Regions from separate parts of the Micromonospora sp. NPDC005686 genome, predicted to be linked through region 1. Evidence: riboswitches for the same ligand, from Rfam matches in the RefSeq annotation. Region 1 holds a riboswitch; each other region holds the start of a gene.
The links. A riboswitch is a leader RNA that binds a small molecule or an ion and turns the genes downstream of it on or off. The one in region 1 is predicted to bind cyclic di-AMP.

Region 1 (3,263 bases):
GCGCGGACGCGCTACCTGGGTGACTTCCCCGCCGACGGGTACGCCGAGGCGTTCCTCGCCGCCGCCCGCCGGGAGCTGGAACCCGACCGGGCGGTCCCGGCGCCACGCGCCGTGGTGTAGGCCCGCTCAGAGGTACGGGTCGAGCAGGGCGAGCACCGCAGCCGGGTCCTCGACGTGCGCGCTGTGGCCCAGCCCGGGCAGCGTGGCCACCGGCACGCCCAGCTCCTTGAGCTGCGCGTCGGTCACCAGCGGGTCCAGCTCGCCCCGGGCCAGCAGCACCGGCACATCGGTGGCCCCCAGCAGAGCCGGCAGCCGGGGCTCACCGACCGCGAACGCGGCCGGGTCCATCGCGAGCCGCCAGCGGCCGTCCTCCCGCCGCAGCCCCGCCTCCACCACCGGATGGTCCGGGGCGAACAGCCCGGCGAGCCCGGACACCCGCAGGTAGCGGCGGGCCGCCTCGTCGCGGGTGGCGAACCAGGTGACCGGCCGGGCGGCCAGCTCCGCCGACTTCGCCAGCTCGGCCGGGGACCAGACCGCCTTGATGCCGAGCCCCACCACCGCGTCGATCGGAAGACCCCGCTGCCGGGCGGCGAGCGCCAGCGCCACCATCCCGCCGAGCGAGTGCCCGAGCAGCACGAGCCGGTCGTCGGGACCGAGCCGGACCGGGCCGAGCCCGTCGGCCACGCGCTGGGCCAGCGCCTCGAACGAGTAGCCGTCGAGCGGCGGCGACCAGCCGTGACCGGCCAGATCGGGGGCGAGCCAGCGGCCGGGCCAGCGGCGTTCCAGCAGCGGCGCCCAGGGCAGCCACACCTCGCCGGTGGCACCCATGCCGTGCAGGAGAACCAGATGCCGGTCACCCGTCGTATCGCCCATTGACGCAGTCTGCCACCGCCCGCCCCGCCCACGCGAGACGCGAACCCCCACGACGCGCTCCGCCCTGCCGCCCTCTCCGCGCGCGATCTTGCACTTCGGCACCCCCGCATACCTCGCCAACCGGGCGACTCGCGGGCCCGAACCGCAAGATCGCGGGGCGGGACGGTGACAGCGACGAAGGCCGGCCCCCGGAGCGGAGTGCCGGCCTTCGTGCTGGGACGGTCAGGCGGAGTAGCCACGGCTGGCGATCCAGTGCGCCAGGTCGATCGTGGTGACCCAGTACGACGGCAGCGACGGGTCGGCCGAGTCGGCGATCCGTACGAGCCGGCCGTCGTTCTTGTAGCCGACCACGGCGACGTAGTGACCGCCCGGGAACGAGTGCCAGCCGCCGTTGGTGTCGGTGACGTCACCGGCCACGTTGGCGACGACCGCGCGGCCGTTGCTGATCGCCTCGACCACGTCGGCCTGGAGCCGGTCCATCTGAGCCGGGGTGGCCGAGCCGGCGGGAATCATGCGGGTCCGGTACGGGTTGCCCTTGACCTGCTGGTTGAGCACTCGGGTGGTGTCCTCGGCCGAGTTGGTGCCCATCTCGGTGGTGCCGAGCGGGCCGGCGAGCGCGTCCTGGCTGCGCTCGATGCCGGTAGCGCTGAGCGCGTTGCGCACGGCGGCCGGGCCGCAGTAGAAGTAGTTGATCTGCGCCTGGTAGGCGTAGTCCAGCGCCTTGCTCGACGGCGGCTTCGGCTTTGCCTTCGCAGTGGTGTCCGGGTCCGCCGCCGCCTTCGCCGACGGGGAGGCGCTGGACGACGCGCTCGGCGCGGCGGAGGCACTGGGCGACGCCGGCGGGACGGCGGTCCGGGCCCCGCCGCGGCCGGCGGGCTGCTCGCCGAGGCGGGCGGCGCCGAGTTCGGCGACCGATGCGGTGTTCTCCTGGACCGGCGCGTCGTCACCAACGGTGGCGACGGCGCCGGCGCCGACGGCCAGCACGAGCGCGGCGGCCGATCCGGCGATCATCTGGTACGGGCGTTCGGTGACGATCCGTCGTAGCTGACGCTTCAGGTGGTGCTTCACGAAATCCTCCACGGGGCGTGAGCGGCGCACGCCGGCCCGGCACGCGGAGGAACTCACGCGTGCCGGCGGGGCCGGATGGCCGGGGGATCGGGAACGCCCGTGACGCCGGGCGCCCAAGGGGGCGGTCGCGGTCGCGCGTCAGGCGAGCGCGGGCGTTACGTCGCCGTGGAGGCGGCGGGACGATCGGGGGGTGGGCACGAGGTCGGTGCTCCTTCCGTGGCCGCCGACCGGGTTAGCTGACGGATTCGGGCGGGAAGTACGCCCTACCGCGAGCCGTGGGCTCGCGGATTCACCCCGATGTTGCTCATGGGTCCCCGGTTCGTGAGACACGATTGGGCGGGTCGGCGCGGCGTCGCCGTCGGCGATCGGTTACCGCTTCGACGCGCCGACACTACCGGCGGGTATTGCCCCCTGCCAAACGTCCCCACCTGGGCAAACGTGATCCGCGATAACGGATTTCGGAACAGCCGGTTACTGACTTCGCTCGATGGGACAAGCGGTTTTCACGTCACCTCGCGGCGGAAAGCGGACAGACGGCGACCAGCCGACCCGCAATCGCGTGACTCGATGGCCCGTTCTGCGCGCGGCGTCCGATTCGGCGTCCCCTGTCGCCGGGCCCACCACATTCCGGGTAACGATTCGGTCGAGACGACCGTCTCAGCCCACCCGGGCCGGACGCCACCGGGCACGCCGGACCGGTACGGGCACCGGCAGCGGGTTCGTCGCCGCGCTCCGGTACGCCGGAACGGGCCACAGCGCCGCGCTGGCCGCGTACGCCTCAGCGGCGAGCGCACGGGCGGCCCCGGCGGCCAGTTCCGCGTCCCGCCAGGCCTGCCGCTCCCGCGCGGCGGCGCTCTCCCACCCGGCCCGGCGCCCGTCCCGGACGGTGCGGGCCAGCACGATCTCCTGCTCGGCCGGGTGCCGGCGCGGATCCCAGCCGTTGCGGCGGGCCAGCACGTCGGCGAGCTGACGGGCGCTCAGGTCGCCCCGCCAGTGCGCCGTCATGGCGGCGTGGCGCAGCCAGCGCTCCCGGGTCGCGTACTCGGCAGGGGTCCGGGGTGTGCGCGGGGCGGCCAGCGCGGCGGCGCCGGCCAGGCGCCGGGCGGCGCCGTCCGCCTCGTCGTACGCGGTCCAGGCCCGGTCCGCCTCGTCCTGCGCGGCCAGCCACTGCTCCCGGCGGCGCCGGGCCGTCTGGGTGGCCCCGGCGGCGGCCACCGCCACCTCCTCGGCGTACCGGATCAGGTCGTCGCGGCCGACGGCGTCGGCGTCGGCCGGCTCGGGGGCGGCCTCCGGCGCGGCGTCGCGTTCGGGCCGGGCCACGA
Region 2 (3,263 bases), on a different contig from region 1:
CGACGCTCGGGCCGAAGTAGCCCTCGGTGTCGTGGATGACGATGTACTCGATCTTCTGCTGCTTCGGCCGGTCGCCCAGGTCGTGGTTGCCGTAGTCGCCCGGGTCGTCGCTGAGCTGCTCGTACGGCGCGGGGATCCACTCGCAGGCCAGCCGGACCGGGCACTCCAGCCCGTCCGGCCGCTCGGCGTTGCGCAGGCCGAGCCGGGCCAGCCGGGAGCGGTCCGGCTTCGCGGCGGTGGCGGCGAGCGTGACCCGCTGGCCGTCGTCGGTGGTCCGGCTGGCGCCCTGGCCGAGCTGGTCGTACACCTCGTCGGCGAAGGCCGCCGCGCCGTCGGTGGTGTCCGCGCCGGAGTACCGGGCCACCGCCCCGTACCAGGCCGCCGGGTCGGTGCCGGCGCCGACCGGCCCGCCCAGGGCCTTCTGGTACGACGCCAGCAGCGCCGCGCCACCGCGGATGTTCGCGGCCGGGTCGGTCCGCAGCGTCCCCGCGTCGAGCCCGGTGAGCGCGGCGGCGGCGTCGAGCGTCTGGAGCGAGGCGGGCGGCAGTGGGGTCTCCCGCTCCGGCGTGGCGGCCGTGGCCGGGTCGAGCTTCAGCGGGCGGGAGTCGTCGCCGCGCGGGTCCTCGTCCTCGTCGACGTGGGCGCTGCCCGGCGTGGCGAGGATGTGCGCGGCGTCGGTCAGGTGCATCGGGCCGTATCCGCCGCTGGTGCTCGGCTGCCCGGTGTGGGTGTCCCAGCGGGACTCCAGGTAGGAGACACCGAGCAGCACGTTCTGCGGGACGCCGTACTCGGCGGCCGCGGCGGCGTATTGTTGTTGCCTGTCGCTCGCGGGCGCGGACGTGTCCGGCGCGGCGTTCACCGGGCCGGTCGTCGCCAGCGCGGTGGCGGTCACCACGGCGGCGGCGAGCAGTATCCGTCTGCCTGACGGCGGGGCGGAGAGGTGCATCGAACCTCCTGGACAGGGATGGGGGTCACTGCGTTTCCACCCTCACTCCGCACACCCGCGATGGTCAATACCTTTCCAGTGGGTAATCAGTCTTGAAAGAAAATTTCGCCTCCGCTCGCGGCGCGCTGCCGCATCGCGTACGGAGTGTCACGCCGCCGGAAGTTGCGGATCGATAACTGTGGTCCCTACTCTGGTGAATCGTCGGCCGCATGTCTCACCGTCCACCCCGGTCGGTGACGGTCCGGCACCGCCGAGTCGCCCACGGGCGAGCCGGGGAACCAGGTACCTGGGGTGAATCCGCAGCGCTGCTGCGGTAGGGCGGCTCCCTTCCCGCCCGAATCCGTCAGCTAACCCGGTAGGCGGAACTGAAGAAGGAGTACGGACGCCCGGTGGCACTCCATGCCCCGCGGCCGTCGTCGAGCCGGTCGGTCGACCGGTTCACGGCTGTGCCGCGTACCCGCTGGTCCCGCTTCACCACCGCACTCGCCGCCCTGGTCGGCACCGCCGTCGTCCTGACCGGCGGCGCCACGGCGGCACACGCCGAACCCTCGGTCGCCGAGATCGAAGCCCAGATCGACCGCGACTGGAACAAGCTCGAACCGGTCATCGAGCAGGTGAACGCCGTACGCGAGCAACTCGCCGCGCGGCGCAAGCAAGCCGACGCGCTCGGCCGGCAGATCGCACCCCTCCAGGCCCGGGTGGACGCCGCGCTCGGCCAGGTCGGCGGGCTCGCCGCCGACGCCTACAAGGGCGACAACCTGTCCACTGTCAACGCGCTGCTCGGCAGCCGCTCGCCCGGTGACCTGGTCAACGGCCTGGAACTGCTCGACCGCTTCGCGCACCGGCAGCACGAGCAGGTGCGCTCCGTCGCGGCGCTGCGCGACGAGCTGGCGGCGAAGAAGAAGCCGCTGGACGAGATGATCGCCGGGCTGGCGCGCACCGAGGCCCAGCTCGCGGCGAAGAAGAAGCAGATCGACGCCGAGATCGCCCGGCTGCAGAAGCTGCGGCTCAAGGTGTACGGCAAGGGTGGTGGCGGCCCGCTGCGCCCGGCGCCCTGCCCGGCCGGTTACCCCGGTGGCGCGGCCGGTGCGGCGGTCAAGTTCGCCTGCGCCCAGATCGGCAAGATCTACGTCTGGGGCGCGGCCGGGCCGGACCACTTCGACTGCTCGGGCCTGACCATGGCGGCCTGGGCCAAGGGCGGTGTGTCGCTGCCGCACAACGCGCGCCAACAGCACGGCGTGACGAAGCGGATCAGCCGGGCCGAGCTGCGTGCCGGTGACCTCGTCTTCTACTACGGCGACCTGCACCACGTGGCGATGTACGTGGGCGACGGCTGGGTGGTGCACGCCTCCCAGTCCGGCAAGCCGATCACGATGAAGCGGGTCGACGACGGCGACATCAACAGCTACGGCCGGGTGTGAGGAAGGGCCCTCTCTTGACGCCTCCGGCAGCGGAGGGGGCCCCTCTCGACAGCCGCGGGCGCCGTCAGCGCGTCGGCCAGGTGCGCCAGCTCTGCCAGGACCGGCTCGGCGTCGGGCCGCGCTGGCCCTGGTAACGCGAGCCGTAGACGGCCGAGCCGTACGGGTGCTCGGCCGGCGAGGAGAGCCGGAAGATGCAGAGCTGGCCGATCTTCATGCCCGGCCAGAGCGTGATCGGCAGGTTCGCCACGTTCGACAGCTCCAGCGTGACGTGGCCGGAGAAGCCCGGGTCGATGAAGCCGGCGGTCGAGTGGGTCAGCAGCCCCAGCCGCCCCAGGCTCGACTTGCCTTCCAGTCGCCCGGCGAGCTGGTCACCCAGCGAGATCACCTCGAGCGTGGAGGCGAGCACGAACTCGCCCGGGTGCAGCACGAACGGCTGCCCCTCCGGCACCTCGACCATCGAGGTCAGGTCGTCCTGCTGCTTCGACGGGTCGATGTGTGTGTAGAGGTGGTTGTTGAAGACCCGGAACAGCCGGTCCAGGCGTACGTCGATGCTCGACGGCTGCACCAGCGTCGGCTCGAAGGGCTCCAGCGCGAGCGTGCCGGCCTTGATCTCGGAGACCAGGTCGCGGTCGGAGAGCAGCATCGGAACACCATAGCGACCGGTATGGGTGACCTGCGTGTCGCACTACATCTTCGTACATGTGTTCGATAGAGTGTCCACATGGCTTCCTGGTCCGAATTCGCCGCCGACGAGCCCTGCCTCGCCGACGAGATCCGCCTCCTGATGCAGCAGTACGGGCCGGGCTTCGGCTACCTCGCCACGGTCCGAGCCGACGGCGGCCCCCGGGTCCACCCGGTCTCCCCCGTGATCACCGCCGACGGGCTCTGGTGCTTCG
Region 3 (3,263 bases), on a different contig from region 1:
TGCACGTCGACCAGGTGCTGCCCGGCGGCCTGTCCCCGGGGCGGGTAGGCGTGCCCGGCCGGCGGCGGCGGGGCGCTCGGGCGGGTGGACTCGTCCCAGGGGCGGCGTGCGCTCAGGCGTACCCCCGGGTCCGGGGTGGGGGTGACCCCGAGCGTGCCGGCGCCGCCGCCGGCGGCCTGTTGTCCAGCGGCCGGGCGGGGCTCGGGCGCGGTGCGCTCGGCGGCGACCAGCTCGCGCACCGCGGGCGCGACCTCCTGGCCGAAGATCTGGATCGCGCGCGGCTCGTCGCTGCCGAGGATGAACGTGGTGATGCCGTGCTCCAGCGTGAGCCCGGCCAGTTCCTCCACCCACTGCTCCGGCGGCCCGGCCAGGAGGCCGCCCGACGAGCGGGCGAACGTGCCGGTCACGTTGAGCATGCGGCGGATCGCGGCCGGATCGCGTCCGGCGGCCCGGGCGCCCTCGTCCACCAGGGCGTTCAGGGCGGGCAGCTCGTCGGGGCCCTTCGGCAGGTACGACAGGGACGGCAGCCAGCCGTCCGCGGCGCGGCCGACCAGGCGCAGCATGCGCGGCTTGTACGCGCCGACCCAGATGCCCACCGGGTGCGCGGGCGCCGGGCCGCGCTTGGCGCCGACCACCTGGTAGTGCTCGCCGTCGACGCGGATCATGCCGCGGCGGTCGGTGTCCCAGACCTCGCGGATCACCCGGATCGCCTCGTCGAGGGCATCGACGGCCGCGCCCGGGGACAGGCGTCGCCCGCCCGCCGCCTCGATCGCGTCCCAGAACGCGCCCGCGCCGAGTCCCAGCTCGACCCGGCCGCCGGTGAGCAGGTCCAGGCTGGCGACGCTGCGGGCCAGCACCACCGGCTGGCGCAACGGCAGGTTCAGTACGTTTCCGGCCAGGCGGACGCGTTCGGTGGCGGCAGCCACGTAGGACATCAGCGTCCAGGTGTCCAGGAAGCCCGGCTGGTACGGGTGGTCCTGGAACGTGACCAGGTCCAGCCCCACCTGCTCGCAGAGCCGGGCCAGCGCCACCACCTGGTCCGGCTGCGCGGCGGCGGGGGTGAGGAAACCGCCGAAGGTCAGCTCGTGTCCGTGATCGGTCATCTGTCCCGCCTCCCGTGATCTTGCCCAGCCCTGCCACGGTAGCGCCCGGTAGCCCGGCCGGGTGAAGGGCATCACAAGAAGTGGACGATCGACGCAAAGCGCTCTTAGCGTCGGTTTCGTTCGCAGTAGCGGACACCGCAGGCCGGAAACGCCAAATCCCGCCGTCGGCCGCGGTCACCGAACCTCGTGCGGGAGCGGGGGAACCACACGTTCCACGGTGCATCGTCACCTCGGGGTGAAGCCGCCACCGGCGGCCGGGCTCCTCGGCCCGAACCCGACAGCTCACCTCGTCGGCGTGGAGGAATCCACATGGCAACTGAACACTCAGCCCGAGGCCGCCGTACCGCTCTCGGAGCGGTGATGGCCGGCGCCGCCCTCGGCGCCGCGACCCTGTTCGGCTCGGCCGCTCCGGCCAGCGCGGGCGTCAACTGGGACGCTGTCGCTCGCTGCGAGTCGGGCGGCAACTGGAAGATCAACACCGGTAACGGCTACTACGGCGGGCTCCAGTTCTCCCGCGCCACCTGGAACGGCTACGGCGGCCAGAAGTACGCCGCCCGCGCCGACCTGGCCAGCCGGTCCGAGCAGATCGCCGTCGCGGAGAAGGTGCTGCGCGGGCAGGGCATCGGCGCCTGGCCGGTCTGCGGCAAGAAGGGCGGCTCGGCGAAGAAGGGTTCCGGGTCGGCCACTGCCGACAAGCGGTCAGGCGTGAAGAAGGCCGCGCCGCGGCGTCCCGCCACGAAGAGGGCCGCACCGGAGCGGGCCCTCGTCGCGCCGCGGCCCGGTACCGGCGCCGGGACGTACCTGGTCCGGCCCGGGGACACGCTGTCGGAGATCGCCGTGGCGCAGCGCGTCGACGGCGGCTGGCGTGCCCTGCACGAGCGCAACCGCACGGTGGTCGGTGACGACCCGGGGCTGATCTTCCCCGGTCAGCGGCTGCGCCTGCGCTGAGCGGCTCCGGCGGCGCCCGGCCGGGTCACCCCGGCCGGGCGTTCGCCCGTCCGCGACACGCCGCGTCAACGGGTCTCCGCCCGGGCGCGACACGCCGCACCACGGGCGTCCGGCCTGCTCGCGGCACCGGGAGGCGACCCACGCCGGCAGGCGAGCGCGATTCGTCGGGGCCGGTTGCTAGGGTCACGGTGCTCGGCTAAGACGTGAGGAAAGCGCGGATATGACCAACGACCCGTTCTCGGCGGCCGCGAGCCTCGATGAGCTGCTGACCCGTACCCAGCAGGCGCTCACCTCGATGCGCTCGCGGGCCTCGGCGCATGCCGACGGCGAGGCGGGCGACCTCCTGCGCGCCGAGGGCACGGCCGCCGGCGGCCGGGTCCGCGCCGTCGCCGTCCAGGGTGGCCGGCTGGATTCCGTGACGATCGACCCGGAGCTGGCCGGCGAGCCGCTGGGCGTCCTCTGCGAACACCTCGTCGCCGCCGCCAACGCGGCGCTGTCCGAGCTGGACGCCCAGGTCAGCGCGTCCGCGCGGGCCGACGCCGACGCGCTCGCCGCCCGGCTCGGCAGCATGGGCGACCAGGCCGAGCTGTTCGGCCGCGCGATGCACGAGGCGGCCGCGCGGATCCACCGCGACCGGGGCGCCGCGTCCCAGGGCGCGTGCCCGGCCTGACGCATCGGTGCCGGCCGGACGACGCGCCCGGCCCGGCGCGACGACGCGCCCGGCCCGGCGCGACGAAGCGGCCGGCCCGGCGCGACGACACCCGGCCGGGCGCGACGAGGCGGCCGGCCGTCGGGAGGACGACGACCGGCCGCGCTACGCCACGGTCAGCTCAGGTTGACCGCGGTGTCGTCGACGACGAAGGACGTCTGCAACGAGCTGTCCTCCACGCCGCTGAACGAGATGGTCGCCGTGGTGCCGGCCAGCGACGAGATGTCGAAGGACCGCTGCACGTAGCCGGTGGCCTTGTTCAGGTTGGAGTAGGTGGCCAGCGTGGTGCTGCCCGCCTTGACGGTGAGCTTGTCGTACGCGGTGCTGGTGGTCGACTCCGCGCTGTCGATGTGCAGCCAGAAGCTCAACGTCGCACGGCATCCGGCCGGGATCGTCACCGACTGACTGAGCGTGTCGGTGTGCGACGAGCCGTATCCGTCCAGCCACGCCTTGTACGAGCCGCCGTGCGCGGCCTGGCCGCTGTTGGTGGTGATGACGCCGGA

Region 2: it holds a riboswitch for cyclic di-AMP, as region 1 does, so the genes downstream of both, ACFYON_RS17595 (NlpC/P60 family protein) here and ACFYON_RS21080 (C39 family peptidase) in region 1, are expected to answer to the same signal.
Region 3: it holds a riboswitch for cyclic di-AMP, as region 1 does, so the genes downstream of both, ACFYON_RS10080 (transglycosylase family protein) here and ACFYON_RS21080 (C39 family peptidase) in region 1, are expected to answer to the same signal.

The regions. Positions count from the first base shown of each region.
Region 1 is NZ_JBIAIY010000009.1:126,282-129,544, forward strand. It holds gene ACFYON_RS21070 (CDP-glycerol glycerophosphotransferase family protein) at 1-120, shown strand, start outside; gene ACFYON_RS21075 (alpha/beta fold hydrolase) at 127-873, opposite strand; gene ACFYON_RS21080 (C39 family peptidase) at 1,096-1,953, opposite strand; cyclic di-AMP (ydaO/yuaA leader) riboswitch at 2,148-2,290, opposite strand; gene ACFYON_RS21085 (hypothetical protein) at 2,599-3,263, opposite strand, start outside.
Region 2 is NZ_JBIAIY010000007.1:81,777-85,039, reverse strand. It holds gene ACFYON_RS17600 (peptidoglycan recognition family protein) at 1-946, opposite strand, end outside; cyclic di-AMP (ydaO/yuaA leader) riboswitch at 1,185-1,323, shown strand; gene ACFYON_RS17595 (NlpC/P60 family protein) at 1,336-2,367, shown strand; gene dcd (dCTP deaminase) at 2,432-3,010, opposite strand; gene ACFYON_RS17585 (pyridoxamine 5'-phosphate oxidase family protein) at 3,089-3,263, shown strand, end outside.
Region 3 is NZ_JBIAIY010000003.1:635,778-639,040, forward strand. It holds gene ACFYON_RS10075 (LLM class flavin-dependent oxidoreductase) at 1-1,103, opposite strand, end outside; cyclic di-AMP (ydaO/yuaA leader) riboswitch at 1,269-1,414, shown strand; gene ACFYON_RS10080 (transglycosylase family protein) at 1,413-2,051, shown strand; gene ACFYON_RS10085 (YbaB/EbfC family nucleoid-associated protein) at 2,272-2,721, shown strand; gene ACFYON_RS10090 (M4 family metallopeptidase) at 2,877-3,263, opposite strand, start outside.